One region of the Shewanella sp. 4t3-1-2LB genome, then DNA from elsewhere that is predicted to be linked to it. Evidence: predicted binding sites of a transcription regulator. Region 1 holds the regulator's gene; each other region holds the start of a gene.

The links. Region 1 encodes NrdR, which represses ribonucleotide reductase genes. Its sites were predicted from a motif close to AAACACNANATNTNGTGTTT; they were not measured.
Region 2: a site for NrdR is predicted at 4,747-4,766, ahead of nrdD (anaerobic ribonucleoside-triphosphate reductase). Genes of this name have one in related genera too.
Region 3: a site for NrdR is predicted at 4,256-4,275, ahead of nrdA (class 1a ribonucleoside-diphosphate reductase subunit alpha). Genes of this name have one in related genera too.

The regions. Positions count from the first base shown of each region.
Region 1 covers NZ_JAFNJD010000012.1:33,167-44,039, reverse strand. Annotated here, with positions in the region: gene J3L11_RS06510 (FAD-binding and (Fe-S)-binding domain-containing protein) at 1-614, shown strand, start outside; gene J3L11_RS06505 ((Fe-S)-binding protein) at 916-1,659, shown strand; gene J3L11_RS06500 (lactate utilization protein B) at 1,671-3,050, shown strand; gene J3L11_RS06495 (LUD domain-containing protein) at 3,052-3,621, shown strand; gene J3L11_RS06490 (phosphatidylglycerophosphatase A) at 3,755-4,246, opposite strand; gene thiL (thiamine-phosphate kinase) at 4,243-5,202, opposite strand; gene nusB (transcription antitermination factor NusB) at 5,283-5,690, opposite strand; gene ribE (6,7-dimethyl-8-ribityllumazine synthase) at 5,702-6,178, opposite strand; gene ribBA (bifunctional 3,4-dihydroxy-2-butanone-4-phosphate synthase/GTP cyclohydrolase II) at 6,282-7,400, opposite strand; gene J3L11_RS06465 (riboflavin synthase) at 7,536-8,192, opposite strand; gene ribD (bifunctional diaminohydroxyphosphoribosylaminopyrimidine deaminase/5-amino-6-(5-phosphoribosylamino)uracil reductase RibD) at 8,195-9,319, opposite strand; gene nrdR (transcriptional regulator NrdR) at 9,322-9,774, opposite strand; gene glyA (serine hydroxymethyltransferase) at 9,880-10,873, opposite strand, start outside.
Region 2 covers NZ_JAFNJD010000040.1:14,654-25,526, forward strand. Annotated here, with positions in the region: gene J3L11_RS14225 (peptidogalycan biosysnthesis protein) at 1-794, opposite strand, end outside; gene ribA (GTP cyclohydrolase II) at 1,185-1,799, opposite strand; gene nrdG (anaerobic ribonucleoside-triphosphate reductase-activating protein) at 2,085-2,558, opposite strand; gene nrdD (anaerobic ribonucleoside-triphosphate reductase) at 2,604-4,721, opposite strand; gene rssA (patatin-like phospholipase RssA) at 5,019-5,975, opposite strand; gene J3L11_RS14250 (DEAD/DEAH box helicase) at 6,166-7,506, shown strand; gene J3L11_RS14255 (DUF3010 family protein) at 7,543-7,983, shown strand; gene J3L11_RS14260 (M48 family metallopeptidase) at 7,983-8,489, shown strand; gene J3L11_RS14265 (peptidoglycan DD-metalloendopeptidase family protein) at 8,580-9,863, opposite strand; gene J3L11_RS14270 (SMC family ATPase) at 10,009-10,873, opposite strand, start outside.
Region 3 covers NZ_JAFNJD010000001.1:282,015-292,887, reverse strand. Annotated here, with positions in the region: gene gyrA (DNA topoisomerase (ATP-hydrolyzing) subunit A) at 1-2,337, opposite strand, end outside; gene ubiG (bifunctional 2-polyprenyl-6-hydroxyphenol methylase/3-demethylubiquinol 3-O-methyltransferase UbiG) at 2,661-3,371, shown strand; gene J3L11_RS01260 (HAD-IA family hydrolase) at 3,376-4,059, shown strand; gene nrdA (class 1a ribonucleoside-diphosphate reductase subunit alpha) at 4,440-6,725, shown strand; gene nrdB (class Ia ribonucleoside-diphosphate reductase subunit beta) at 6,770-7,900, shown strand; gene yfaE (class I ribonucleotide reductase maintenance protein YfaE) at 7,875-8,210, shown strand; gene J3L11_RS01240 (NADPH-dependent 2,4-dienoyl-CoA reductase) at 8,268-10,289, opposite strand; gene sppA (signal peptide peptidase SppA) at 10,469-10,873, shown strand, end outside.

The sequences.
Region 1 (10,873 bases):
CAGATGTAGTGGTTACGCTGCTGGAACGCGCCGGTTACAACATCATCACGCCACCAAAGACCCGCAGCCTATGTTGTGGTCAGATGTGGGAATCCAAAGGCGACTTCAAAAACGCTAACGGTAAACGTGACGAGCTGATTGAAGTACTGCGGAAGATCTCCAACAATGGTGAAATACCAATTGTGATTGATGCGCTGTCGTGCACCTACCGTACATTGACAGGCAACCCAGACTTCAAGATCCTCGATCTGGTGGACTTCCTCCACGATGAAGTGATGCCTAAGCTGAAGCTGACCAAGAAACCTAAGGTGGCACTGCACCTGGGATGTTCAGCCCGCAAGATGCATATCGAACCGAAAATGGAAGCGATCACTGCGGCCTGTGCCGACAGCATTGTAAAACCCGCAGGTATTGACTGCTGTGGCTATGCTGGCGAAAAAGGTCTGTACAAGCCAGAAATCAATGCTACCGCCCTGCGTAACATTAAGAAATTGTTGCCAGCGGAGGTCAATGAGGGCTACTACGCCAACCGCATGTGTGAAGTGGGTTTGAGCCACCACAGTGGTGTGTCGTACCGCCATCTGGCGTACCTGCTGGAAGAATGCAGCCGCTGATAAGCAGAAAATAAGGGGAGTATTTACTCCCCTTTTTTCATTTATGCGATGTAATAAAATTTCGTTGGATAGATACCAATAATAAATCAAAAATAAACAATAATAATCAAATAGTTATATTTTATCATTTTTGAGAAAATACATTTTGTCATTTACTGAATAGACACTGTTGCTCTGCTAGCCGAAGGTATATATTCGCTAGCGCATACGGTAATCGGCAATCAACATAAGCTGAAGCAGTGAGCCAAACTGCCACCGGTCCGAATGTGAGCAACCTTGATAAAAGCACTAAGGAAACGCCATGAAGATAGCTTTATTTATTCCTTGTCTGGTCAATCAGCTGCTGCCACAGGTAGCGATTGCCACAACGGAGTTACTAGAAAAACTGGGCCATGACGTGATACTGCCGGAAGGACAGACCTGCTGTGGTCAACCCATGACCAACTCAGGCTGTTTTAACGAAGCCCGCAGTACCGTGATGAAACTGCTTAACGCCTTTAAGGGCGTTGAATGTGACGCCATCGTCTGCCCGGCAGCCTCTTGTTTGGTGGCTGCAAAAGAAAATTTCCACGAATATGACAATAGCCCTGAAGCCAAGGCGGTCATCGACAAACTCTACGAACTGACCGAATTCCTGCATGATGTGTCACCAGTAGACAGCTTCCCACGAGCGTTCCCACATAAAGTCAGCCTGCAGTTATCCTGCCACGGGCTGCGTATGTTGGAATTAGCCAATGCCAGTGAATCCATGAAGCCTGGGTTCAACAAAATGGCAGCATTGCTGGAAAAAGTCCCTGGGGTTGAGATCCTCTATCCGGAACCGCGTGATGAATGCTGTGGTTTTGGTGGTACGTTTGCCATGGATGAAGGCGCAGTATCGGCGAAAATGGGCAATGACAAAGCGCAGGCCCATGCCAAAACTGGGGCAGAATATATCGTCGGCTTTGACCCTTCCTGCCTGATGCATCTGGATGGGCTGATCCGCCGCCACAAACTGCCGATTGAAATCCGCCATCTGGCGCAGATCCTCAACGACGCTATCTAGGGAGCCACGTGATGTCACAAGCACAAACCAGCGTTGGCCACGCCGAAAAGGCCGATATATTTTGCAAAGATGAAGCCCGTGTAGACTGGCACTCCAAAGCCCTGTGGTTATTGCGTCAGAAACGCGACCGTGCTGCAGCGGCCATCCCAGAATGGGAAGAGCTGCGGACACTTGGCTCCGAAATCAAACTGCATACCCTGACCCATCTGCCACAATATCTGGAGCAGTTTGAAGCCAATTGCCAGAAGAATGGCATTATTGTGCACTGGGCCAAAGACGGTCAGGAACACAACCGCATCGTCCATGAAATCCTCAGTAAACACCAGGTGAAAAAACTGGTGAAATCCAAGTCGATGCTGACTGAAGAGTGTCATCTCAATCCTTATCTGGAAAGTAAAGGGATTGAAGTCATCGATACCGACTTGGGTGAGCGTATTATCCAGCTCAACAAGCAGCCGCCATCACATATCGTGGTGCCCGCGATCCATCTGAAAAAAGAGGAAGTGGGTGAGCTGTTCCACAACAAAATCGGCACCGAAAAAGGTGCCAGTGACCCAACCTATCTGACCCGTTCGGCTCGAGCTCACTTGCGTGAGCACTTCCTAACAGCAGATGCGGGGATGACCGGGGTCAACATGGCAATTGCCGAAGACGGCGCCATCGTGGTTTGTACCAACGAAGGTAATGCTGACATGGGTTGCAATCTGCCAAAGTTGACCCTGCACTCCATGGGGATTGACAAACTGATCCCCAACAACGAAGCGGCATCAGTACTGTTACGTACCTTGGCACGCAACGCCATTGGTCAGTTGATCACCACTTACAGCAGTTTCTATAACGGGCCTAAACCCGGTGGCGAAATGCATGTGATCATCGTCGACAATGGTCGCAGTGAAATGCTGAAAGACAAACTCTTGGCTGAAAGCCTGAAATGTATCCGCTGTGGCGGCTGCATGAACACCTGCCCGGTTTATCGCCGCAGTGGTGGCTACAGCTATAACTATTTTATTCCTGGCCCTATCGGTATTGCCGTTGGTTCTAATCAAGACGACACCAACACTATTCCTTGGGCTTGTACCTTGTGTGGTTCCTGTACCTATGTCTGCCCGACAAAAGTACCACTACACAACATTATTGCCTACCAGCGGCGTCTAAAAGCCGAGGCTGGCAAGCTGCCTTATGGCAAAGCTGGCTATATGCCAATGGTCGGCAAAATGATGTCCAGCCCCACCCTGCTCAACTGTGCCATGAGTGTGGCGCGCTTCAGTCTGCGCTATCTGCCGGGGAGCCTGCTCAAGCCTTTCGCCGGAGCATGGGGTAAATACCGTGAATTGCCAAAAGCGCCCGCCTCCAGTTTTGAGGCATGGTACAAAAAGAACAGGAGCAAATAACATGTCCAGTAAAGCCGAAATACTGGCAGCGCTTAAATCAGTGGCTCTGCCTGAACATCCGATGCCCAAAGTTGAGATTGCCCCCCGTCTGGATGATCTCATCGGTCAGTATGAAGCCGGTCTTAAGGCCTGTGGCGGCACGCTCATTAGAGACAATGCGTTAGCTGCGCTGCAAAGCCAAGTCGATGCGCTGATTGCCGAAGGTAAACAGGTAATCTCCAGAGTGGATGCCGTCACCGGTAACCGTGAGGTGCCAAGCGATCCCCATGAGCTGAAAGATATCAACTATGCGGTGATCCCAGGGCAATTGGGTGTTGCAGAGAATGGTTCCATCTGGGTAACAGAAGATCTTGCGGGGATCCGCATTGCCCCGTTCATCTGTGAAAACCTGATGCTGGTACTGAAAGCCGAAGATATCGTCGCCAACATGCACCAAGCGTTGGCAAAAATCAGTCTGGATAATACCGGTTTTGGCGTGTTCATTGCTGGTCCATCAAAAACCGCCGACATTGAACAAGCCCTGGTCATTGGTGCCCACGGTGCCTGTACCTTGAACGTGTATCTGGTTTAACAGCCAAACCTGTCAAGAAAGCCGCAGCAATGCGGCTTTTTGCTAACTGCAGCTAGGAAATTCTGATACCTACAGCGGTTAACATGTCATAGAGAATTACGGCAACAGTCACCAAAGGGACTAACCCTTATTTTCAGAAGCACAACACAAGCAGCTGTAATACCAGACAAGCAACTACACCAGCGAGAATATCATCGGCCATAACGCCAAGACCGCCTTTTACGTTTCTATCCAACCAGCGGATCGGCCAGGGTTTGACGATGTCGAAAAAGCGGAACAGCACAAAACCGACTAACGGCCACTGCCAGCCGACAGGAGCCGCCAGCATGGTCAATAGATAACCTGCGACTTCATCCCAGACAATCGCCTTGTGGTCATGCACACCGAGATCACGACAGGTTTTGTCGCAGATATAAATCCCTGCGACACAAACAATAAGGGTGACAATGACATAGGTCGATAATGGCAACAAGCTAAGCAACAGATACAAGGGCACGGCAGCCAAGGTACCAAAAGTGCCAGGAGCGATGGCCGCCAGACCACTGCCAAAACCCAGTGCCAGAAAATGGATAGGGTTGCGCAGACTAAGCGCTGCCAGTGTCTTGTCTTTAGAAAAAAAACTCATTGGAAATGCTCGAACCCACGTTGCGTTGGTACAAACTCTTCACCCTTAAACTGCAATTTGAGTTTGTTAATTGGCTGGATCTGACCTATTTGGGTAAAACGTACCCCGGCATGACTCAACGCTGTATCCAAAGCTCCCCGCTGGGCTTCTGGCACAGTAAACAGCAGCTCATAGTCTTCACCGCCACACAACGCATAATTAAGTGCCGTTTCCAGCGTCACGCTATCACGCATTGCTGGTGATAACGGTAATTTCTCCACATCGATCACCGCCCCGACACCGGATGCCTTCAGTACATGACGGATATCGGAATTAAGCCCGTCAGAAAGATCAATGGCGCTGGACGCCAGGCCACGTAGCGATTGCCCAGCTAACACTCGTGGTGACGGATGGTAGTGCCGATTAATCAGAAATTCGCGGTGCTCATTACTAGTGCTTTGCCTGCCCTGTAGAATATCCAGCCCCAAAGCAGAATCACCCAAAGTCCCGGTGACATAGATCCAGTCGCCGGGTTTAGCGCCTTTACGGGTCAGTGCTTTACCTTCCGGCACCTGCCCATGTACGGTAATGGTGATGGATTTCGGGCCTCGAGTAGTATCACCACCTACCAGCGAAATCATATAGTAATCAGCCGCTTCAAATAAGCCTGCAGCAAAGCCCTGCAACCACACATCATCGGCGCTTGGCATGGTAAGCGCGAGTGTCATCCAAGCGGGTTCTGCACCCATCGCCGCCAGATCTGACAGATTGACCGCTAGCGCTTTATAGCCCAACGCCTGCGGTGGCATTTGTGGTAAAAAGTGTACATTTTCCACCAGCGTATCAGTGGAGATCGCCAGCAGTTTATTTTCTGCTGGTTTTACCAGCGCACAATCGTCACCGATGCCTAGTTTCACATCTTTGCGATGCTGACTCTGGCCGGTAAAGTAATGTTCTATCAGTTGGAATTCTTTCATTGTTACTCTGGCCGTCGCCGACCTCCCGTCTGGCAATGAAAAAAACGGTACCCGAAGATACCGTTTATCGAGTCCCGCAATTACTTGCTATTAACTAGCTTATCCAGAATACCGTTAACGAACTTATGGCTGTCTTCCGCACCAAAGGTCTTCGCCAGTTCGATGGCTTCGTTAATCACTACTTTGAACGGGGTATCCTTGCGGTACTTCAGTTCAAACGCAGCCAGTCGCAAAATCGCTTTTTCGATCGGATCAACTTCATCCAACGGACGCTGTTCCAGATAAGGCGTCACCAGCTTATCCAACTCAGCCTGTTTGCCAGCTGTACCAACAAATAACTCGCGAAAATAGGGCACATCAACCCCATCAATGTTCTGCTCGGTCAGAAACTCGTGTTCAACGTCTGCAATATTGTTCCCGCTCAACTGCCATGAGTACATGGCCTGTACCGCTAAACGGCGGGCTCTGCGGCGCTCAGAAGGTTTCATGCTATTTCCCGTTACAGATGTTGCTCAAGCTGTTGCAGCACGTTGATCATTTCCAGCAAACTCAGCGCAGCTTCTCCGCCTTTGTTCCCAACTTTGACGCCAGCACGGTCAATCGCTTGTTCGATGGTGTCAGTGGTCAACACGCCGAAAGAGACCGGCACGTCAAATTCCAGAGCTACATGCGCCAGACCTTTGTTGCATTCACCGGCAACAAAGTCAAAATGTGGTGTACCACCCCGGATCACCGCACCCAGTGCAATAATGCCATCAAACTTACCGCTGGCAGCAACACGACGCGCGGTCAACGGCAACTCATAAGCACCAGGAACTCGCACCACAGTGATGTTGTCTTCGTTCACCTGACCAAAACGTTTCAGTGTATCCAGTGCCCCTTCCAACAGGCTGTCCACGATAAAGCTGTTAAAGCGGGACACTACAATTGCCACTTTGGCATTTTTTGCTTCGATATTACCTTGAACCACGTTCATGTCGTTACCTAACTAAACTAAAGAGCACCCAGCTAAGGGCAAAAATTGGCGCTATGATAGCATGCAATCCCCACCTGCGCCGCTGAGATTTACGAAATATCGTTTAATTACCGTCGGTGTCGTCCGGAATATATTCCGTTACTTCCAGTCCAAAACCACCCAAAGAGTGATAACGCTTCACTGAACTCAGTAAACGCATGCGTTTAACGCCAAGGGTTGCCAAGATCTGAGAACCGACCCCGACCCGTTGTGAGGTTTTTTTGAGGCGTGGAGGCAGCAGTTGTTCACCTTTGTCTTCGGCCTCAAAGGCTTTCACCTTGGCAATAATATCGGCCATCGGTTCCTGATTGCCTAGCAGCAACATCACGCCGCCCTCTTTGCCAATCAGCGACATCGCCTTATCCAGCGGCCAACTGCGAGCCTCATCGCGTTCGGAATACAGCAGGTCATGGAAGGTATTTTGCAGATGTACCCGCACCAGCAGGTTATCCTGGATGTCGCCACGCACCATCGCATAGTGGAGTTGGTTATCAATGGTGTCGCGGAAAGCGTGCAGTTCAAACTCACCAAAACGGGTGGGCAACTGGCATTTACCTTCTAGGATCACGGTGGTTTCGGTGTTGTTGCGGTATTCAATCAAATCCGCAATGGTGCCGACTTTAATGCCATGCGTCTGAGCAAACACCTCTAACTGAGGCCGCCGAGCCATAGTGCCATCTTCATTAAGCACTTCCACAATCACCGCGGCAGGTTCTAATCCTGCCAGACGCGCTAAGTCACATCCGGCTTCGGTATGACCCGCGCGCACTAATACACCACCATCTTGCGCCATCAACGGGAAGATATGACCTGGCTGCACTACATCTGAAGGTTTGGCATGTTTGGCAACCGCTTTTTGCACAGTTACGGCACGGTCATGAGCACTGATGCCAGTGGTAACGCCTTCGGCTGCTTCAATGGAAACGGTAAAGTTGGTGGCAAAAGGGGCACCATTATCGCGAACCATCAAAGGCAGATGCAACTGCTGACAGCGTGCCTTGGTCAAGGTCAGGCAGATAAGCCCTCGGCCATAGCGGGCCATAAAATTAATGGCTTCCGGGGTGATCTTCTCAGCGGCAATGATAATGTCACCTTCGTTTTCCCGGTCTTCATCATCCATCAGGATCACCATTTTGCCCTGACGAATATCTTCGACGATCTCTTCAATACTGTGTAACGCCATGATACAACCCCATGTACAAACTTCAGGTTACATTCCGAAAAGCCATGCACGGCACGGCTTTGCGGTAATTAAGTGTGATGAATTCTAACCGGTATTCGGCCAAGCTCCAGTGCATAACCAGAAAAATGCGACTTGCTAGCGGATAAATCCGGCTCTGGCGAGTTGCGCTAACGAAACGCCCGCTGTCGATTGCACGGTTGCAGTCTGTTGCATCAACCGCTCCAGATAGCGCGCAATCTGATCCACTTCCAGATTCACGCTATCGCCGACTTTCAATAGTGGCAATGTAGTTTCGCCAGACGTGTGCGGCACGATGGTCAGCCGGAAACGCTCACCGTTAACTTCATTAACCGTCAGACTAACGCCATCAATGGCAATTGAACCTTTGTGAGCAATATAACGCGCCAACGCCTGTGGCGCCTCCAGCCAGTATTCAGTAGCCTGACCGCGAGCAGTCACTTCCACTACCCGCGCCTGTCCATCCACATGCCCACTGACCAGATGTCCGCCTAAGCGGGTGCTGGGGGTCACCGCTTTTTCCAGATTTACCACCTGGCCGACCTGGTAATGATTGAAGCCAGTGAGGCTAACAGTTTCCGCCGAAATATCGGCAACATAGCCGTCGGTTAAACGTTCCACCACGGTCAAACACACGCCATTGGTGGCAATACTGTCACCTAACTGCACATCGCTTAAATCCAACTTGCCGCTGGCTACGGTCAAACGAATATCATCACCACGACGTTCGATACGCCGAAGATGCCCGACAGCTTCAATGATCCCGGTAAACATGATTAGTACCCTATTTTCAGCGTCAGACGATTATCAACGCCGACTTTCCGTTGTTCAATTAATTGTAAGGCTGGGATTTGCGACAACTGTTGGTATGGCGGCAACTGCAACAGATTACGGCCTGCCGCCCCAAGTATTTTGGGCGCTTGATACAGGATGAGTTGATCAGCCAAGCCACAACTCACAAAAGCACCAGACAAGGTTGCGCCTGCTTCGACGAGTACCGAATTGCAGCTTTTACCCAGATATTGCAACAATGCAGCTAAGTCCACACGGCCATCGATACCGGGGAGCTGCACACACTGCACATGTGCTGGTAGCGCCTCGCAAAATTCCGCAGGATATGGCTGGCAGCTGACCAGCAGCACCGCGCCAGATAACTGCAGTAGACGGGCATTGAGCGGCATCCGACACGCGCTATCCAGCACCACGCGCAAGGGCTGTATAAGCTCATCTTCGCCAAGTTGCTGCTGTAAATATCCCAACTCCTGGTAACGCACGTTCATTGACGGATCATCCGCCAATACTGTCTCAATCCCGGTAATAACGGCGCAGTTTAATGCCCGCAGCCGCTGCACATCCTGCCGGGCTGCCGGGCCGGTAATCCACTTTGACTCACCGTTAGCCAAGGCAGTTTTACCATCAAGACTTGCCGCCAACTTCAGCGTGACATAAGGACGACCGCGTTCCATTCGTGACAAAAATCCTGGATTCAGCTGTCTAGCTTCATCCGCCATCAGACCACTGACGACTTCTATACCGGCATCTTGCAGCATGAAAATTCCACGCCCAGCGACTTGCGGGTTGGGATCGGTCATGGCAATCACCACCCGTTGCAGACCATGTTCAATTAAGCCTTTGGCACAGGGCGGCGTACGTCCGTAATGGCTGCAAGGTTCCAGCGTGACATAGGCGGTGGCTCCTCGGGCTTTATCACCTGCCATGCGCCAAGCGTGCACTTCGGCATGCGGACCACCCGCACGTTGGTGCCAGCCTTCACCGACAATTGCACCGTGACTATCAATGATAACGCAGCCAACATTGGGATTGGGGCGCGTGGTATAGCGGCCACGGCGTGCCAACATAATGGCACGGCTCATCATGGCAATATCAGTAGTTGACCACATGATTACTTCTTCTGCAGACTAGCGATAGCTTCGCCGAACTCCGAGACATCCTCAAACGCGCGATACACAGACGCAAAACGGATATAAGCGACTTTATCTAGTTCAATCAGTTGATCCATCATCAGGTTACCAATCATCTCGGAGGTCACTTCGCGCTCACCCGTAGCGCGCAATGCTGATTTAATCTTGTTGATAGCCTCTTCGATTTTATCGATGGACACCGGGCGCTTTTCGGCCGCACGTAACATGCCGCCCCGCAGTTTGTCTTCATCAAACGGTTGGCGGGAACCATCGCGTTTGATGACACGAGGCATGACTAACTCTGCACTTTCAAAGGTGGTGAAACGTTCGTGGCATAGGGTGCACTCGCGCCGACGGCGAACCTGATGACCATCAGCCACTAACCTTGAATCAATCACTTTGGTATCGGTCGCACTGCAAAATGGACAATGCATCATGCCTCCTGCGCAAGTCAACGGGACCGTTTTTTAACGGAACATAAACAAAAATGGCCGCTGAATGCAGCGGCCATGCCAGTTTAATCGATCTCCCTGAAAAGGTTAACCGTAAACAGGGAAGCGGGCGCACAGTTCCAGCACTTTGGCTTTCACTGTGTCGATAACAGTTTCATCACTGGCGTTGTCCAGCACATCACAGATCCAGCCAGTCAACTGCTTGGCTTCTGCTTCTTTGAAACCACGGCGAGTAATGGCGGGAGTACCAATGCGGATACCGGAAGTCACGAAAGGTGAACGTGGGTCATTAGGCACAGAGTTTTTGTTAACGGTGATATTGGCACGACCAAGGGCTGCATCGGCTTCTTTACCGGTCAGTTCACGACCGATGAGATCCACCAGCATCAGATGGTTGTCAGTGCCACCAGACACGATCTTGTAGCCACGTTCCAGGAACACTTCTACCATCGCCTTGGCGTTGGTCACGACCTGCTGCTGATAAGCTTTGAATTCAGGTTCCAACGCTTCTTTGAAGGCCACCGCTTTACCGGCAATCACGTGCATCAGAGGGCCACCCTGGCATCCTGGGAATACCGCGGAGTTAAGTTTCTTATACAGATCTTCATCATCGGCAGCAGACAGGATCAAACCACCGCGCGGCCCCGCCAATGTTTTGTGGGTAGTAGTAGTCACCACGTGTGCGTGTGGGATTGGGCTTGGGTAAACACCCGCGGCCACCAGACCAGCAACGTGTGCCATATCCACAAACAGGAATGCACTGACTTTATCGGCAATTTCACGCAATTTGGCCCAGTCAACGATACCAGAATAAGCCGAGAAACCACCGATGATCATCTTAGGTTTATGTTCTAAGGCTAACGTTTCCAGTTCGGCGTAATCAATCTTGCCCTGTGCATCCACACCGTAAGGGATAATGTTGAACAGCTTGCCAGAAAAGTTAACCGGAGAACCATGTGTCAGATGACCGCCGTGGGCCAGATTCATCCCCAATACGGTGTCGCCAGGCTGCAACAGCGCCATATAAACGGCATAGTTAGCCTGCGAACCTGAATGCGGCTGCACATTGGCGTAAGTGGCA
Region 2 (10,873 bases), on a different contig from region 1:
CGTACGTTCTCCGCCAACAAGCGCCCTAATTTCACAAAGAAATCGCCAGACAGATAGCCGCCATGACCGGCACGCTTCAGGTATGTCATCTGGTAGCAGTAATAGAAACGCTGCCACAGTTCAGCAGAGACCGCCGCGCCGTCAAACCAGTGATAATGCAGATGCTGCACCTTAGCGCGCTCTTTGAGAATACTCTTACGCTTACGCGACGTAAGTGCCGCCAAAAAATCTGAAAAATCATTATAGTTACGGTTGAACCAATGAAACTGACACCCTTCACGGCGCAGCAATTTTAAACCACTGGCACCTTGCCATTGTTCACAGGAAACTGGCACTAAAAACAAGCCATGCCAAGAGGAAAACTGCGATAACTGTTGCGCAATAATATGATTTACCCGTTGATATATCTCTGTAGCATAAGCCGCAGCCTGAGGATGAATACCCAGGCGCTTACCGCTGATGGGGGTAAATGGAATGGCCGCCACCAGTTTAGGGTAATAGGCCACACCATAGCGCTGATAAGCATCCGCCCAAGCCCAGTCAAACACATATTCGCCCCAAGAATCTGACTTTTGATATAGCGGCATCACGGCCACTAATTGCTGATGACGGTATAACAACAGATGATATGGGCGCCAGCCGCTGTCCCCTCCCACACTGCCACTCAGTTCCAACGCTAGCAGAAACGCGTGATGGGTAAATGGATTAGTCGAGGCCATACAGGCATCCCATGCGGTGGCAGGAACCTTGGATATATCCTCAATAAATTGGCATTTCCATATTGATTCTTGCAATTATGTTCCTTTTTTCTAAACGATATTGCGTCATGCGGCAGTCCTCGGCACATGGCTTTTCATGATCTATAACGACCAAGAAAAGATTGCAAGTGTAAAGGTTCACACCTCGTTCGCACCAAGCGCAGTTATACACACAGATGCTGACATCAGGCCTAGCAAGCAACATTATTTTTCCCACAGATAGCAACACTGGATATTGCTATCGACAGCGGAATAGTTACCACTTGTCCGGCGTGAGCCAAACATGACATGGTTGTCGGTCAGGAAGCATTGGCGTCAAAAGTGGGTATCTCGGTTATTAGGTGTTCTCTGCGCACAGTTGATTGATGGGGCGCAAAAACAACAAAGGCCGGGATCCCGGCCTTAAAGTTGACAATTGAGCAACAGTTAATCCTGGTGTTCCTCAAAATAGGAATCGGGGATCAAATGGCCTAATTCGTGTGACTTGGTTTTAAGATAAAACTCGTTATAGCGGTTCTTACCGACCTGCAGCGGCACACGTTCTACCACTTCCATCCCGAAATCTTTCATCGCTTTCATTTTACGCGGATTGTTGGTCATCAGACGCACCTTGTGCACTCCAATTTTTTCCAGCATCGGCGCGATCATATCGTATTTACGCATATCCGCCGGAAATCCGAGCTGCTCGTTAGCCTCAACGGTATTGGCACCTTGATCCTGCAACGCGTACGCGCGAATTTTGTTCAACAAACCAATACCGCGTCCTTCTTGACGCAAATACAGAATAAATCCACGACCTTCAGCCGCAATATTCTGCATCGCGGTTTGCAACTGAAAGCCACAGTCACAACGCAGACTGAATAACGCATCTCCGGTCAAACATTCAGAGTGAATACGTCCAAGCATAGGCTCATCGGCACTCAGTTCACCAAAGGTTAACGCCACGTGTTCCTTGCCGGTCTCGCTGTCTTCAAAACCGTGCATAGAGAAAATACCCCAGGGAGTGGGCAACTTGGCGGTGGCGATATATTTAATTGACATGAATTAACCTTAACTACTGCTCTCAGATCATGAGACGGTTAATGTCTCTCGTTGAAGAGACTTTACATATACATTGATTCAAGCGGGCCATTTTAGGCTGTTTCACAACGGATAGGAATACCCGAAGGCATTGGCTTGGGATTACCCAGATAACACTGCCGGGAGTTTACCGTTAGCTGAATCTGCTGGTTCGGCAGTATAGCAACTTCCAACCACCGCGACAGTGTTTTGCAGACGCAAAAAATGAAGTTTATTGTTCGATATAGCCGATTAAACCTCACGTCATCACTGACGCTCGTGCAGATGATGCACTATCTGGTTACTGGAACCGCGATACAGCAGTGAAGGGTCTGCCAGCGACTGTTCAAATTTACCGTCAATCAACACGTCAATATAAGGCAATATCGCGCGTTGCGCGGCAGTTAATTCATTGAGTTTGTAACCGGTCCATAACCAGATATCCTTGCCTTCGCACTCTTGCCGAACCCGTTTCACTAACTGCAACACCGCCGGAACGTTGCCAGGAAATAATGGATCGCCGCCCGATAAAGACAATCCTCGCCGATGAATACGGTTATCGTTCAAGTCATGGATAATCTGATCTTCCATTGGCTGATCAAATAGATGACCTGAGCGCGGATCCCATGTGGACTGGTTATAACAACCGCGACACTGGTGTTCACAGCCAGCAACAAACAACGTGCACCGCGTTCCGGGGCCATTAACAACATCGACCTGATAATAACGATGATAATTCATGGTACTTGCCCTCCAGTGCGCCCCGATGGGCGCACCTGTGTCAGCTCAGAGATGTTTAACGCGGCGTTTGACTTCTTCCTGTTTACCCTGGTTAAACGGACGAGCATCAGGGCTTCCCAAATAACCACACACACGGCGGATAACCGAGACGCGAGCGGGATCATGGTTACCACATTTCGGGCAGACAAAGCCTTTACTGGTACAACTGAATTCACCGGTAAAGCCGCAGTCATAACATTCATCTATCGGTGTATTGGTACCATAGTACGGAACACGGCTGTAACTGTAGTCCCAGACATTTTCCAGCGCTTCCTTATTGTGCTGCATATTCGGATATTCACCGTAGCAAATGAAGCCGCCGTTCGAAACCTCTGGATAAGGTTGTTCAAAGTCGATTTTATCGTAAGGATTAACGGACTTTTCCACGTCCAGATGGAAACTGTTGGTATAGTAGCCCTTATCAGTTACCCCCGGCACTAAACCAAATGCTTTTGCATCGAGTTTAGCAAAGCGGTTACAGAGGTTTTCGCTAGGTGTAGCGTACAGGCTGAAACCATAGCCGGTTTCCTCTTTCCAGCGCACGGTAGCCGCTTTTAGGTAGGCCACTATATCTACCGCCTTTTGCCGTAGTTGTTCACTGTCATAAACATGGGTTGCAGTGCCATACAGGGCATTGATCGCTTCGTGCACACCAATGTAACCGAGTGAAATAGAAGCGCGGCCGTTTTTGAAGATATCCGCAATGCAGTCATCCGCTTGCAAACGCACGCCACAGGCGCCTTCCATATACAGGATTGGAGCCACCCGAGCTTTGACATTTTTCAGGCGATCAATGCGGGTATCCAGCGCTTTGCGGGCAATCGCCAGACGTTCATCCAGTATCCGGTAAAAAGCTTTTTCATCGCCTTTTGCTTCAAGTGCAATCCGTGGCAGGTTAAGACTAACCACCCCCAGGTTATTGCGGCCTTCATGCTGTAACTGGCCATCTTGCTCGTAGGCACCGAGGAAGCTACGGCATCCCATAGGCGTTTTGAAGGAGCCGGTTACCCGTACCACTTCGTCGTAGTTCAGGATATCTGGGTACATGCGCATGGTAGAGCATTTCAGCGCTAACTGTTTCACATCATAATTGCAATCACCGGGCTTATGGTTAACGCCATCGCGAATGGCAAATACCAGTTTCGGGAATACCGCAGTCTTATGATTTTTCCCCAAGCCTTCCATGCGGATTTTCAGGATTGACTGCTGGATCAGACGCGACTGCCAGCTAGTGCCCAATCCAAACCCCAGGGTAACGAAGGGAGTCTGGCCATTGGCAGTGTGCAGCGTATTGACTTCATATTCCAGCGACTGGAAGGCATCGTGGCACTCTTTTTCAGTGCGTTCTTCAGCGTAAGCTGCCGCGTTTTCGATACCCCACTTTTGCGCCACTTCCATATGTTTTTCATAACTTTTGGTCACAAAAGGTGCCAATACTTCATCGATACGGTTGATGGTAGTACCGCCATAAATATGGCTGGCTACCTGCGCAATAATCTGTGCTGTCACCGCTGTGGCGGTAGAGATAGATTTAGGGGTTTCAATTTCCGCATTACCCATTTTGAAACCATGGTTCAGCATGCCACCCAGATCGATCAACATACAATTGAACATCGGAAAGAAAGGTGCATAATCCAGGTCGTGATAATGGATTTCGCCACGTTCATGGGCATCCACCACGTCTTTGGGCAGGATATGGTGCTTGGCATAGTGTTTTGCCACAATTCCGGCCAACAAGTCGCGTTGAGTTGGAATGACTTTGGCGTCTTTGTTAGCATTTTCGTTCAGTAGTGAAGTATTGGTCTGCTCCACTAAGCCGCGGATTTCTAGGCTCAGTTTACTACCGGTTTCCCGGCAGATGTCACGATCGTGACGGTATTCGATATAAGCTCGAGCAACAGTTTTATAGGGGCCATCCATCAGCAGGTTTTCTACTCGGTCCTGCAATTCTTGGATAGCAACCTCTGGTTTTTCTCTCACTGCCGCAGAGACAACGGCAGCGACAGTTGCAGCATAGTCGACATCGTTAATACCACAGTGCGTCGAGGCTGCCAGCACCGCATCCCGGATTCTGTTTTCATCGAATTGGGTACGGCACCCATCCCTCTTTATCACTACTGGCATGATCTTCACTCCGTTTTGTCATTGTTATCACCATATATAGTGCTCATTTTTTAGCTAAACACTATATGTGGTAAGATTAGGCTACAAAACCACTAGGGATATATTGATCTGGATCATGTAAAAGGACGGCTGTCGTAACTTGGCAGAAATTGTTGTTGCGGTCAGCTAATTGTGACCATTTGCTACTTGACCCAATGGCCAGTCAGCGATAGTAACGCAAACTCCGCGGAAAATATCTGACTCCAAACACAAGCGCCGGTCATACGAACCGGCGGCTGTGTATAACTGGATCGCGTGTTATAACTCACCCAATACCGCATCAATTAAATGCGCTGATTGCTTGACCGCATTTTCTCCAGCGGCAATGGCTTCTGCTGCGCGATGAAATTCCATAGTCCCAATTTCCGATACTTTGGGCAGCAAGCAGAAGTCTGGTGGATCGCCCACCAATCGCGCACGTTTATGACGCTGTTCCAAAATATCCATCGATTGCGACATCACCGCCAGCATACCGGGCTCAGTTTTATTCCCCAAGGAGAACTTGTTGGTGAGGCCGGCAATGTAGTCTTTCCCTTTTGCCAACAGATCCATAAAGCCAGAGTCATTGTGGTTGCCTGATTTTGCAGTCGCTGTCACGACTTCCTGGCGGGTATTTTTACCTTGCACATTCACGGGCAACACCTGCAGCTTTTCACGTCGGTAGCCGTGTAAATCCACCCCAATCACCACCTGACAGCCCATCGCTCGCGCCACAGATACCGGAATAGGATTCACCACCGCACCATCCACCAGCCACCGTTTGCCCTGCCGCACCGGCGACATGAAGCCCGGCATCGAACAAGAAGCGCGCACCGCCTGCCGTAAATCGCCATTACGAAACCAGACTTCTTGCCCCGAATACAGATCTGTGGCAACCGCGATAAACGGTTTTTTCAGATCTTCAATTAACAAGTCACCAATCCGGCTCTGGATCGCATCGAAAACCTTATCGCCGCTGATAAGTCCACCTCGGCGCCAACTAATATCCATTAGCCCAAGCACATCCCAGCTGGAAAAACTGCAGACCCATTCTTCCAACTCTTCCAGTCGGTCATTAGCATAGGCAGCCCCGACCAAAGCACCAACGGAACAACCGGCAATCTTTTGCGGATGGATCCCCATATCCGCCAACCCTTTAAGCACACCAATGTGTGCCCAGCCCTTGGCGGCGCCACTGCCCAAGGCAATACCTATGATGGGTGAAGCGTTTTCCATCTGTGTGTTTCTCCTCGTTGGCAATAACTCATGCAAGGTTATAGCGCCCCCATTCTATCGGGGTGACAAAATCAAACTCAAGCATATCAAATGCTGACTGGCAGAAAATTCCAATAGAACTAACATGAAAACTGCCTAACGCTGTAAAAACCGCTATAATACGCGCCGCTGAATTTTATGGAGACAATCTTTGCAATTTTCCGATTTTTCGTTGGATAAACGCCTGCTGCAATCCCTTAAACATTTGGGTATTGATCAGCCAACCGAGATCCAAGCTAGTGCTATCCCGATAGCGCTGGCAGGACACGATTTGATGGCGTCATCCCAAACTGGCTCGGGTAAAACCCTGGCATTTTTGTTGCCAGCATTGCAAAGGCTGATGGCGACACGCGCCCTCAGCAAACAAGACCCGCGCGCTTTGATCCTGTTGCCTACCCGTGAGTTGGCCAATCAGGTTTACAGTCAATTACGGCTATTGGTGGCCAATACTCAGTTCAAAGCCGTAAGCATTCTTGGTGGCGAGAATTTCAACGATCAAGCCAAGGCGCTGGCAAGGAATCCCCATATTATTGTGGCAACGCCAGGGCGTATCGCTGATCATCTGGCGCAACGTCATCTTTACCTTAACGGATTGGAATTGCTGATCCTCGACGAAGCAGACCGTATGCTGGATCTAGGATTTGCCACGCAATTGCGCGCTATTCATCAGGCTGCTGATCATCGGCGACGGCAGACCTTGATGTTTTCTGCCACACTGGCTCATGATGATATTCACGAACTGGCGGCAGAGTTACTGAACTCGCCTGAGCATGTGGCCATTGGTTCCAGTCATGAAACCCATCAGGACATTCATCAGCGGGTCTATCTGTGCGACCATCTAGATCATAAAGAATCCTTGCTGCTGGCACTACTAAAAGCGGGGACACACAAGCAGATAATGATTTTTACCGCTACCCGAGATGATACTGAAAGACTGGCGACTAAACTGGATCAGCAAGGTTACTCGGCCATCGCGCTCAGTGGTGAACTGAAACAAGCTAGCCGTAACCAGATTATGGATCAGTTCAGTCGTGGTCAGCAGCAGATCCTAGTGACAACCGATGTTGCCTCCCGAGGCTTGGATCTGCTCAACGTGTCGCTGGTGATAAACTTCGATATGCCGAAGTTTGCCGAAGAGTATGTGCATCGCATCGGACGGACGGGACGAGCAGGTGCAAAAGGTGATGCTATATCATTAGTGGGCCCAAAGGACTGGGCGGCCTATACCCGCGTGGTTGCCTTCTTGGCACAAGCGCCGGAAACAGAGGTGATAGCAGGCCTGGAACCGACATTTAACGGACTGGCACCCAAACAGTCACAGGCCAAGCGTCGAGTTGCGAGTAAGTCTACCGCTAAGCTAGGCGCGACTGTTGATAAACCTCGTAAATCACAGGCTCGCGACAAGCGTTTCCTCACGGCCGTAGATGCTGGGGATATGCCGATGCGCCGTAAACCGGCGCAGACGGTAAATACTGATGAATCAGAAGAATAATGCGGCGATAAGCCAACAATCAATGCAAGGATATTTATGCGCGTTTGTGGTGTTGAATTAAAAGGCAGCGAAGCTGTTATCTGTTTGGTGAGCTATAAAGGTGACAGCTATAACGTCCCAGAATGCCGCCGCCACTCTTTTACCCTGACTGACCCGGCTGATTTGGAAGCCATTCGCGAATTTCATTTCGCGTTTCATAAATTGCTGGAAGACTATCAGGTTGACGAAGTGGTCGTGATTGCCCGCGAGTACAAAGGTAAGTTTGTTGGCAGTGCCGTCAGCTACAAGCTAGAGAGTGCTATCCAGCTCGGAAAGACACCAGTCGCGATGCTGACCCCCCAAGCTATCCGCGAACAGAACAAACGGAATCCACCACTGGTAGATTTTGCAGCATTGGAGTTGCGTAAGTTCCAGCAACCGGCCTTTGAAGCCGCTTACGCCTACCTCACCCAAAAACGTTTCGCCAAAGAAGACTGATGGCAACTGACTATCTGGCCCATTACAGTGAAGAGGTGCGCGCTAAAGTCGCCGCACTGCAGCAGCAGGGCCAGCTAGCGCCATTTTTGTTACAGCGCCATCCAGATGTGCATCAAATCCGCTCCGATCGTGCGCTTTATGACTTCACCATAGCCTTGAAAAACCGTTATCTGCGACAAGCAGCGCCATTAGCAAAAGTATGTTTTGACGACAGAATCACCCTTAGTCACCAAGCATTAGGCCTGCATACCTACGCCGCTAGGTGGCAAGGTAATAAGGTAAAAACCAAAAATGAAATCCGTATCTCGTCACGGCTGAAACGGGTACCTGAGGCGTTTCTGCGGATGTTGGTCGTACATGAACTGGCGCATCTGAAAGAGAAAGAACACAACAAAGCTTTTTATCAGCTTTGCTGCCATATGCAGCCGGATTACCATCAATTGGAATTTGAATTACGGCTGTACCTGATGCTGGCAGATACAGACAGCGACCCATATCAGTCGTAACCCGCGGCCCCCCACGCAGATACGCATTGACAATGCTAGAAATAACAAGGCTGCCTGATGGCAGCCTTGTTTTATCTCATTCACATGGCATCAGCCAAGATTCATCATATGCTTACGGGAAGCGACTAACTGTTCGAATGACTGTTTATCATGACCAGCCAAATGCCCTGCCATTGGGATTTGAGCTGTCATCGGATTGACCGGATGACCATTAATATGGAATTCATAGTGCAGATGTGGCCCGGTAATACGCCCAGTAGCACCAGATAAGGCAATCACATCGCCACGACTAACGCGCTGCCCCTTATGTACCAGCGCTTTTGACAGGTGCAAGTAACGGGTGGTGTATTTACTGTCATGTTCAATCACTATGTATTTACCGGCATAAGGGTGATTTGTCACCAGCGTTACCACGCCATCACCGGTCGCAACCACTTTGGTGCCCACTGGTGTCGCGAAATCAGTGCCGTTATGCGGTGCAATACGTCCGGTGACCGGATGGTGCCGATGGGGGTTAAATGCCGAGCTGACGCGATACTGCTTCAATAATGGAAAACGCTGGAACGCTCTAACCAGACTCTGGCCGTTCTCGTCATAAAAGTTGCCATCACTGTTCTGAAACGCCGTGACATGGCTCCGGCCCATATTGATGCTGACACCAAGAATACGGCTAACCCCGGTAGATTCTCCTGCCACATACTGATCATTGAGTAAGACTGAAAAACTGTCGCCTGCACGTAAATCTCTGGCAAAATTTAGTTTATCTTTCAGCAGCATTTCAATACGCTGAATTTCTGCCGCACTCAAACCAACTTTTTCAGCGGAACGATAGAAAGACCCTTGGATGCCACCACTGATAATACGATCCTGCCAATTCCCGGGGATGTTGATTTCATTAACTTCGTAACCACCTTCGGGATAGCGGTTGAACACCACTTGCCGCGCGGCGTTAAAGTACAATTCCAACTTACTGAGGTTGCCCTGCTCATCCTGCCAGAAACTGATGCGGTTACCCGGCATCAAGGTGTCTAATGCCAGCACATCCAGATCCGCTTCTAGCACTTTATACATAGTTTGCTGATCGACCCCGGCCTTGGCAAACAAAGCGCTCAAAGTATCACCAGGCTCAATAGTATGCACAAAGGAAGGATGTTTGATTAAAGGGGCAGTTATCGGTGCGGGCTGGGTCAGAATGGATTCAACATCTAGCTGCAACGGTACACGCTGAGGGCTGACGTCCTGACTCGTGGGCCACAAGATAGCGGCACCGATTAACAAGCCGCTAGCCAACAATAAGGTTTTATGAATAGAAGGAAGCGCCTGCAAACGCATCACCGGGTTAAAATTCAACCATGAGATTTTCTCTGCTTGCAACACTTCTCTCCTGCACTGACATCAATAAAACCCCCTCAGAAATAGGGGGAAACGCCAAAGTTATATCAAAAAAAGGTCGAGATACAAGCGCTACATGCTACCTATGTCACATTAGATACAAATTTCGCCAATTTTGTACACTATCTCACGGTGTAACCACCTGAATATGACTGCCGCGTGCCTGCTTATGCACATCGACTCGCGTCAGTATTTGCTCTTTCATTTCGGTGACATGGGAGATAACCCCAATCATGCGGCCTGCCGACTGCAGATCGGTCAAGGTTCGAATCGCTAGCTCTAGCGAATCCTGATCTAAACTACCGAAGCCTTCGTCAATAAACAGCGTATCGAGCTTGATGCCACCGGCGTATGCTTGCACCACATTGCTTAACCCCAGCGCTAATGACAAGGCCGCCATAAAGCTCTCGCCACCACTTAAGGTCGCCACGGGGCGGACTTTGCCGCTGTAGGCATCTTCAACTTCTAAATCTAACCCTGACGCGCGGTTACCCTTGGCTCGTTCCTCTTTACGCAGCAAGCGATAACGGCCTTTGCTCATGTGCGCCAACCGTTCAGAAGCTTCTAGCAACACATCATCCAGTAACACACTCAAGACAAAGCGCTGCAAACTGAGTTTACTTTGGTTGTTACCGTTGGCGATATCGGCCAAGGTGCCAATCACCGCGAACTGCTGCTCTAATGCAGCTAATGTCTTGGCATCCGTGGTGAGCTTTTGCTGGCAGTTGTTCAGGTTACTCAAGCGGCTACTGAGTTGTTGATATTGCTCATCGGCGGCTTGTAGCAATTGTTGTTGTTGCGCCAATTGCGCCGTTAACGCGGTAATATCTGGTGCCACCACACCTTGGAGTTTTTGTGTTAGCGCTTCAAGTTGCCCCGCTAACGCATGGCATTGCTGCTGCCATTGTTCAATTTGCTGAGTTAACTGTTGCTGCAACTGCGGCTCGCGTTGTGCCGCTGTTAACGCTTGCACATCAGTAAACCCTGCCTGT
Region 3 (10,873 bases), on a different contig from region 1:
GCGTTTTCCAAAACCATTGGCGGTAACGGTAAGAATAGCGTCATCGCTGTGAGGCACGATCAATGAAACGACTTTCTGCCCAGCTTCCAGCGCAATACCGCGAACCCCAGTGGCAGTACGTCCCATCGGCCGCACGCCTTTGAAGCTAATCTGCACTTCGCCGTTTTCATCCAATACTGGATTACCATCTTCGTCAGTTATCGGTGACTCTTCTGCTTCTTTAAAGCGTACAACCTTGCCAGCATCAGAGAACAACATGATTTCGTTGTTGCCATCCGTAATATCGACACCAATCAGCTGGTCGCCTTCTTTGAGGTTCACCGCGATAATGCCGTTACTGCGTGGGCGACTGTATTCGGTTAGCGCTGTTTTCTTCACCGTGCCGTTGGAAGTGGCCATAATAATGTATTTACCCTCTTCGTATTCCCGCACCGGCAGAATAGCGGTGATACGTTCTTCACCTTCCAGCGGTAACAAGTTCACAATCGGGCGACCTCTGGCCTGACGGCTGGCCAATGGCAATTGATAAACCTTCAACCAATACAACTTACCAAAGTCTGAGAAGCACAAAATGGTGTCGTGGGTATTGGCAATCAACAGTTTTTCGACAAAGTCCTCATCTTTCACCTTGGTGGCGGCTTTCCCCTTACCACCACGGCGCTGAGCTTGATAGTCGGTTAACGGTTGATACTTGGCGTAACCTAGATGTGACAGGGTAACCACCACATCTTCTTCGTTAATCAAATCTTCCAGGCTGATATCAGCGGCAGATTCATTAATTTCGGTACGGCGCGCATCACCGAATTGGGTTAATACCTCTTCCAGCTCTTCTTTGATCACTTCCATCAGACGTTCGGAACTATGCAGAATATGCAGCAACCCCGCGATGGTCTGCAGCAGTTCTTCGTATTCCTGAAGGATTTTTTCGTGTTCTAGCCCAGTCAGTTTCTGTAAACGCAGATCCAAAATAGCTTGAGCTTGCTGTTCGGTCAGGAAATACAGCCCTTCATGGATACCGAACTGTGGCTCCAGCCATTCTGGGCGTGCAGCATCATCTCCGGCTTTCTCTAGCATGGCCTGTACATTGCCCAAAGCCCATCCCTGTTCGGTCAGGCGTTGTTTAGCATCGCTTGGGCTAGGAGAGTTTTTGATCAGTTCAATGATGGGATCAATGTTCGCTAGTGCAACCGCTAATGCTTCCAGAATATGGGCGCGCTCGCGGGCTTTACGCAGTTCAAATACGGTACGGCGGGTAACCACTTCACGGCGATGCAGGATAAAAGCTTCCAGCATCTCCTTGATATTAAACAGTTTTGGCTGGCCATTTACTAAAGCCACCATATTGATACCGAAAGAACACTGCATCTGCGTCTGGGCATACAGATTGTTCAGTATCACTTCCCCGACTTCACCGCGCTTGACTTCGATAACGATCCGCATCCCATCCTTATCGGATTCGTCACGCAGTCCACTAATCCCTTCAATCTTTTTGTCTTTCACCAGCTCGGCAATTTTTTCGATCAGGCGAGCTTTATTCACCTGATAAGGGATTTCGGTCACGATAATGCGTTCACGACCGTTATCTTCAGTTTCGAAGTTAGCACGGGCGCGCATAATGACTTTGCCACGACCAGTACGGTAGGCTTCTTCAATCCCTTTTCGTCCATTGATAATGGCTGCGGTTGGGAAGTCAGGGCCAGGGATGCATTCAATCAGTTCTTCTATCGAAAGATCCGGATTAACAATTAATGCCAAACACGCATTAACGACTTCAGTCAGATTATGGGGTGGAATATTGGTGGCCATCCCCACCGCGATACCTGAGGAGCCATTGACCAACAGGTTAGGAATACGGGTTGGCAATACTTCTGGGATCTGTTCAGTACCATCGTAGTTGGGCACGAAATCGACGGTTTCTTTGTCGAGATCGGCCAGCAGATGATGAGCCAAACGCTGCATACGAATTTCTGTGTAACGCATCGCTGCCGCGGCATCACCATCGATGGAGCCGAAGTTACCCTGGCCATCAACCAAGGTATAACGCAGTGAGAATGGTTGCGCCATACGTACGATAGTGTCGTATACCGCGCTGTCACCATGGGGGTGATATTTACCGATAACGTCACCGACCACACGGGCGGACTTTTTATAAGGTTTGTTCCAGTCGTTTTTCAGCTCGTTCATCGCAAATAGCACGCGACGATGAACCGGTTTCAAACCGTCTCGAACGTCTGGCAAGGCCCGGCCCACGATTACACTCATGGCATAATCAAGGTAGGAATTTCTTAGTTCGTCTTCAATGTTGATTGGCGAAATGGATGAAGCCTGATCAGTCATAAACTGCTCGATCCCCTTATATTAAGCTGACAACTTTTGTTCCATGTCATTGTCGAGCCCTACTAACGTAATGGGGCATTCTAACACAGTTCTCCGCCCTCGGAAGACCTGAAAGCGGTCTGCACACAACATTTACATCATCCTCTCGCAATACCGCCCCAAAATAGCAAAATTTGCATAAATTCCACCGAGTTGAGTAATTTATAACCAGTTGTTGAGCGGTGCTTTAGGAAAACCATCAGCGCATACAAATCAACGTACCCACTGCCGGTGTAACTGTGGTTATAATGGCGTGTCTTCTTACTCGTTTTTAAGGTATTGCCATGCAAGAAAATGCCAACGTCGATCCACAAGAAATTGCCAAATTTGAAAACATGGCTGCTGGTTGGTGGGATCCTCAAGGTGAATTTAAACCACTGCATGAACTTAACCCACTACGACTGAATTACATCGACTTGAAAGCTGGCGGTATATTTCAGAAGCAGGTACTAGATGTTGGTTGTGGTGGTGGCATTCTTTCAGAAAGCATGGCCAAAATAGGGGCTAACGTCACTGGTCTTGATATGGGGCATGAACCTCTTGAAATAGCCAAGTTACATGCGCTGGAATCCGCGGTTACCGTCAATTATCAACAACAGACCGCCGAAGAGCATGCCGCTAGCCATCATGCCTATTATGACGTGATAACCTGTATGGAAATGCTGGAGCATGTGCCTGAACCGCAATCCGTTATTAACGCCTGCTGCGCCATGGTAAAGCCACAAGGCTGGGTATTTTTCTCAACCATTAACCGTAATCTGATGTCTTGGGTGCAAACCATCGTTGGTGCCGAATATCTGTTGAAAATGTTACCCGTTGGCACCCATGTTCACAGTAAGTTTCTGCGCCCTTCTGAGCTGATAGCAATGGCGGAGCATACCGACCTGCTCTGCCGTGATGCCGTAGGTATCAAGTACAATCCGCTTAACGGTATCTTTAGTTATACCCCAAGCGTGGAAGTGAATTACATGATTGCGTGCCAGCGGGTGGACTAACATCATGCGATCTAGCCCAGTGTCAGCATTACTGTTTGATCTTGATGGGACGTTAGTCGATACCGCGCCGGATCTGATCGCGGCGGTACATGCCACATTGGCACAAAACGCCATAGAAAGCGCTGTCGATTATGCAGCGCTACGCGCTCAGGCATCGAACGGCTCACTGGCGATGCTGAGAGCGGCGGTACCCCATGCAGATGAGCCACGACTGGAGTCACTCAGAGAGGTAATGTTACAACACTATCAACTTATTAATGGTACGGAGGCAACCCTGTTTGATGGGCTTGCGGAGCTCTTATCCATTGCTAAGACATATAGTATTGCGATAGGCGTAGTCACCAATAAGCCGGCGATATTTACTAAACCGCTGTTATCAAGACTCGGATTGCTAGATCAACTGCAATCGGTCATCAGTGCTGACACCACCCGTTTTCGCAAACCACACCCAGCACCGATGTTGCTGGCAGCGCAGCAATTGCAAACCCACCCAGATAATATCTTGTACGTTGGTGATGCCGAGCGCGACATTATTGCCGCCAAAGCCGCCAATATGCCATCGGCGGCAGCGCTGTGGGGCTACATTAATACCAACGATAACCCGCAACTGTGGCATGCCGATATGATGCTGCAACACCCTACACACTTAACGGCAATTCTTACCGGAGACAGCGTAATAGATCGTTAACGATCGCTGCATATTTTAGCAATCGCGCTGCTCAAATCTGATTGCTGGTATTTTAAACAAAAGTCGCAAATCCCTATATTGACGGCGTTTGTCGCATCTGTCAGGGAACGAATGGGGAGATATCCACAACATATGCCCCGAATCGTCACTTGCAAAACGTTGCTAGCCTCACTATCTTGTTACTCTGTAAATACAAAAACACCACATATTGTGTGTAGGTAACAATCCTAGCCACTAGTCGCAATACCATAATGCGGCAGTGAAAGACTGCTCAGAATCTCTAAATACAGCGTTCAGCAGTTGCCGATGGATTGTTGTACAAAGGACGTTTTGATGGTGTGCGCCATCGTCATTAATGATAAAACCAGGGCCTATCTTCAATGAATAGCAATATGACAGTCACCAAACGTAGTGGCGAAAGAGAGAATATTGATCTCGACAAGATCCATCGTGTGATCACTTGGGCCGCCGACGGTTTGGCTAATGTGTCGGTATCCGAAGTTGAATTGCGAGCGCATCTGCAGTTTTACGATGGTATTCCCACCGAGATTATCCATGAAACCATCATTAAAGCCGCAGCAGATTTGATCTCGCCTGATGCCCCTGATTATCAATTCCTAGCCGCGCGTTTAGCCATCTTCCATTTACGCAAAAAGGCTTTCGGCCAGTTTGAACCACCCAAACTTGCAGAGCATGTCAGCAAGCTGGTGGAAATGGGCAAATATGACCGTCATATCCTAGAAGATTACAGTCTAGAAGAGCTGGATTTGATGGATAGCTATATCGATCATTGGCGCGATATGACCTTCTCTTATGCCGCAGTGAAACAGCTGGAAGGTAAATATCTGGTACAAAACCGGGTCACCCATGAAGTTTATGAAAGTGCTCAGTTTCTCTATATGCTGGTAGCCGCTTGCCTGTTTTCGGGTTATCCGCGTCACAATCGTCTGCAGTACATCAAAGATTTCTACGATGCGGTTTCCACTTTTAAAATATCGCTGCCAACCCCCATTATGTCTGGCGTCCGTACCCCGACTCGCCAGTTCAGCTCCTGTGTGCTTATCGAATGTGGCGACAGCCTAGATTCCATCAATGCCACCTCATCTGCCATTGTTAAATATGTCAGTCAGCGCGCTGGGATCGGTATTAATGCCGGCCGCATTCGCGCACTTGGCAGTCCAATCCGCGGTGGGGAAGCCTTCCACACTGGCTGCATTCCGTTCTTCAAACATTTCCAAACCGCGGTAAAATCCTGTTCTCAAGGAGGCGTACGGGGGGGGGCCGCCACCCTGTTCTATCCATTGTGGCACTTGGAAGTAGAATCACTGCTGGTGCTGAAAAACAACCGCGGTGTTGAAGACAACCGTATCCGCCATTTGGATTACGGAGTCCAAATCAACAAGCTGATGTACCAGCGTTTGATCAAGGGTGAAAATATCACCTTGTTCAGCCCATCCGATGTTCCCGGTCTCTACGATGCATTCTTTGCTGATCAGGATGAATTTGAACGCTTGTATGTTAAATATGAGCAGGATGACGCTATCCGTAAACGCTCTTTACGTGCGGTTGAGCTGTTCTCATTGATGATGCAAGAGCGCGCCTCTACTGGCCGTATCTATATCCAGAACGTGGATCATTGCAACACTCATAGTCCCTTTGATCCACATGTAGCGCCGGTTCGGCAGTCAAATCTTTGTCTGGAAATCGCGCTGCCAACTAAACCGTTGAATGATGTTAATGACGCTAACGGTGAAATCGCGCTGTGTACTTTATCAGCACTGAATCTTGGTGCTATCGAAAATCTTGAAGAGATGGAAAAGCTGGCGGATCTGGCGGTTCGCGCTCTTGATAACCTGCTGGATTATCAGGACTATCCTATTCCTGCTGCGCGCTCTGCCTCGATGAATCGGCGCACGCTGGGGATTGGCGTGATCAACTTCGCTAACTACTTGGCCAAACATGGTGTGAAATATTCTGATGGTAGTGCAAATGCCCTGACCCATCGTACCTTTGAAGCTTTCCAGTACTACTTGCTTAAGGCCTCTATGGTTTTAGCAAAAGAGAAAGGCGCTTGCCCACTGTTTAACGAAACCACTTATGCCCAGGGTATTCTCCCCGTTGATACTTATAAGCGTGATTTGGATAAAATTTGCAGTGAACCTTTGCATCTTGACTGGGAACAACTGCGAGCTGACATCAAGCAATATGGCTTGCGTAACTCTACATTGTCGGCGCTGATGCCCTCTGAAACCTCATCGCAGATCTCCAATGCCACCAATGGCATTGAACCTCCTCGCGGTTTGATCAGCGTTAAGGCCAGTAAAGACGGTCAATTGAAGCAAGTGGTACCGGATTACGAAAAGCTCAAACATAAATACGAGTTGTTATGGCAGATGCCTAGCAATGATGGCTATCTGCAACTGGTGGGCATCATGCAGAAATTTATCGATCAGTCTATCTCAGCTAATACCAACTACGATCCGTCAAAATATGATAGTGGCAAAGTGCCGATGCAAACCTTACTCAAAGATTTGCTGACCGCCTACAAACTTGGGGTAAAAACCCTGTACTATCACAATACCCGTGATGGTGCTTCTGATCGGCACGATGACCTCAGTGTTGAAAAAGAAGATGACGGCTGCGCCGGTGGTGCTTGTAAGATTTAAGGTGAATCGGGGCCTGTCGGCCCCTTTGTTTGGACGAATGAAACATGGCTTATTCAATTTTCTGTCAAACACCCAATGATGCCACCCGTGAACCGATGTTTTTCGGTCAGCCGGTAAACGTGGCTCGTTATGACCAACAAAAATACGAACTGTTTGAAAAACTGATTGAAAAACAGCTGTCGTTCTTCTGGCGCCCAGAAGAAGTGGATGTCTCTCGCGATAAGATTGATTTTGCGCAATTGCCGGAGCATGAAAAGCACATTTTTCTGTCTAACCTGAAGTACCAGACGCTGCTGGACTCTATTCAAGGCCGTTCACCTAACGTGGCATTTCTGCCGCTGGTGTCATTGCCAGAGCTAGAAACTTGGGTTGAAACCTGGTCTTTTTCAGAGACGATTCACAGCCGTTCTTACACCCACATTATTCGCAACATTGTGAATGATCCTTCCGTTGTGTTTGAAGACATTGTGGTGAATCAGGAAATTCTCAAGCGAGCGACTGACATTGCAGACTATTATGACCACCTGATCCAACTGACCCAAGTGTATCATCTGCATGGTGAAGGCGTGTTTACCATCGCCGGTAAGCAACTTTCTGTGACCAGTCGTGACATTAAAAAAGCCCTGTATTTGTGCATGATGTCGGTCAATGCGCTGGAAGCAATTCGTTTCTATGTCAGCTTTGCCTGTTCGTTTGCCTTTGCTGAGCGCAAGCTCATGGAGGGTAATGCCAAGATTATCCGCTTGATCGCTCGTGATGAAGCGCTGCACCTTAATGGTACCCAACACATCATCAATCTGATGCAAGCTGGGCGTGATGATGCAGAGATGGGGGAAATTGCCAAAGAATGCCATCAGCAAGCTTATGATCTATTTCTGCGAGCGGCTGAACAGGAAAAAGACTGGGCCAAGTATCTCTTTAAAGACGGCTCAATGATTGGGCTTAATGAAACCATCCTCATCCAATATGTGGAATATATTACCAATCAGCGAATGAAAGCCGTCAACCTGCCGTTACCTTATCCAGAGCGCAGCAATCCATTGCCGTGGATGAAAAACTGGCTAGAAAGTGACGCTGTTCAAGTAGCGCCACAGGAAGTGGAAGTGTCCTCTTATCTGGTAGGACAGATTGATTCAGCCGTGGATGAAAATGAGTTCTCAGACTTTGATCTTTAAAAAGCGACCAATAGTGTTGCTGCAAGGCGAACCGCTGTTGCTGTGGAACTGGCAGCAACAGTCACAGACGTTGCTGCAGGTATTGGAAGCGAAAAAAGTCAGAATATTCTCTGAGTGTCGCAGTGGTTACTGTGGTTGCTGTCGGACTAAGATCCGTAGCGGTTCAGTGCGTTACCTTATCGAACCGCTAGCGGAACTGGCACCAGACGAGTGTTTGCCCTGTTGCTGTGTGCCAAATGACGATCTGGATCTTGAATTGTCCTGCAACGGTGCGGAAATGCCCTTGCTGAGAGAAAAACGGCACGCTTAAAGCCAGCAGTAGGGTCTTCCGCAAGGAAGACCCTACTGCTGCGAAGCTTTCCGATACCTAGATCCGCATTGCCAACTCGGCACCATCGCGGATCGCCCGTTTGGCATCCAGTTCCGCCGCGAGTTTAGCCCCACCGATGATGTGCAGCGGTTTACCCAGTTGTTGCAATTCAGGCAGCAGTGCCAGATTTGATTCTTGCCCCGCACAGACCACCACAGTATCAACCGGCAGCACTCGTTCTTTCCCCTCAACCACAATGTGCAAACCTTCATCATCAAAACGCTGGTAACTCACCCCTGACAGCGTTTCTACCCCATGCAGCTTAAGCATGGCCCGATGGATCCAACCAGTAGTCTTTCCCAGTGTTTTGCCAGGAGTCCCCGGTTTACGCTGCAACAACCACAACTGCCGTGGTGGCGCTTCTCTTGCCTTTTCCGTTAACAGTCCCCCCCGCTGCTGATAGGCGGTGTCTATTCCCCAACGCTGGTACCATCTGGCGGGATTTAGCGTGGCCGACTCGGCTTCACCTAAAAACTGTGCCACATCAAAGCCAATACCACCGGCGCCAATAATGGCCACCTTGCTACCGGCACGGGCTTCTCCACGTAATAGCTGCTGATAACTGATCACGTTAGGGCTATCAAATCCTGGTAGCTGCAGCTGTCTGGGAATGACGCCAGCAGCGAGTACCAGTTCATCAAAATCATGCTGCGCCAACAACGCTGCCGTAACCGGTGTATTCAATTTAAGCTCGACCTGCAGATGAGCGAACTGGTAACGGAAGTAACGTAGGGTTTCACTAAATTCCTCTTTACCAGGGATCTCTTTTGCCAGATTAAATTGGCCGCCAATTTCATTACGGGCTTCAAAAAGTGTGACTTGGTGCCCGCGTTGCGCTGCATACACGGCAAACGCCATTCCCGCAGGACCGGCGCCGACAACCGCCAGTTTTTTCGGCGTATAAGCTTTTATAAAATTCAATTCTTTTTCATATGCAGCGCGAGGGTTCACCAAACAAGTGGCGCGCTGCAATTTGAATGTGTGATCAAGACAAGCTTGATTACAGCCAATACAGGTATTAATCGCCTCATCTTGCATTGCTGCTGCCTTGTTGACAAACTCAGGATCTGCGAGCAATGGCCGCGCCATTGATACCATATCGGCTTGACCGCTGTCTAAAATCTGTTCAATAACCGCGGGCATATTGATACGGTTAGTGGCGATCAACGGAATTGACACCTCTTGTCGCAATTTAGCGGTAACCCAACTGAATGCGGCCCGAGGTACGCTAGTGGCAATGGTTGGAATACGGGCTTCATGCCAACCAATGCCGGTATTGATCAATGTCACTCCCGCCATTTCCAACCGCTTTGCGAGTAATACCACCTCTTCCCAGCTAGAGCCTTGCTCAACCAAATCCAACATGGATAAGCGAAAGATCACGATAAAATCGCTACCGACGCGGCGGCGAACCTCCTCAACGATATCGATTGCAATGCGACTGCGATTATCAAAGCTGCCGCCATATTCGTCCGTGCGTTGGTTGGTGCGACTGCAGATGAACTGATTGATTAGATAGCCTTCTGACCCCATGATTTCCACACCATCATATCCGGCCTTTTGCGCTAATCTGGCGCTACTGCCGAAATCTCGGATAGTCTTGCGCACTTGCCGGGCGGACATGGCCTTGGGGGTAAAGGGGGTAATGGGGGATTTCAGTTTAGAAGGTGCAACGGAAAATGGATGATAAGCATAGCGCCCAGCATGCAGTAGCTGCATACAGATTTTACTGCCTGCATCATGGACGGCCCGCGTGACTATCCGGTGTTTACCCACTTGCCAAGGGAAACTCAGCTGTGTGGCATTGGGCGTGAGCCGCCCGCGAAAGTTGGGTGAAATGCCGCCGGTGACAATCAAACCAACGCCGCCTAGCGCCCGCTCACGATAAAAAGCGGCCAGTTTGTCAAAGCCGCCTTTCTCCTCTTCAAGTCCGGTATGCATTGACCCCATGACTACCCGATTTTTCATACAGGTAAACCCAAGATCCAATGGTTCCAGCATCCGCCGTTGCACCGCCATTCAAATACCCTATTTAAACGTGTGTTTTAATCCAGCATAACCCGAGCCTGACTCAAGCTCAAGCGGACATTATTGTCATGTTTTAACTAGGTGGATGTATAAGATCATTTACAAATGTATTTCGCTCAAGGGCCAAAATTCGGTTAGCATTGCCCTACTCGAAGGAATAAGGAAAGGTTATGTCCGCGAAACCTCTGACAACCAAAAATACGTTGATATTGATATGGAATGTCATCAATTTTATTCGTAAGTTGGTGCTGAACTTAGTGTTCTTCCCACTGTTTTTTTTGTTACTGATCGCGTTCGTGGTAGCGTTGTTCAGTAATGACGAAGTCAAGGTAGATGATGGTTCGGCGCTGGTACTCAATCTGGCAGGCCGTCTGGTCGATCAGAAACAAGAGATTGACCCACTAGATGCGCTGATGAAACAGCGTCAAGACCGCGATGCCAATGGTGAGTTGTTGCTCAATGATGTGCTTTATACTATCGACAGTGCCGCCAACGATAAACGCATCAAAGCGCTGGTATTGGATCTGGCGGATCTGGCTCCCGGTGGAATTACTAAACTTCAAACCGTAGGCCGT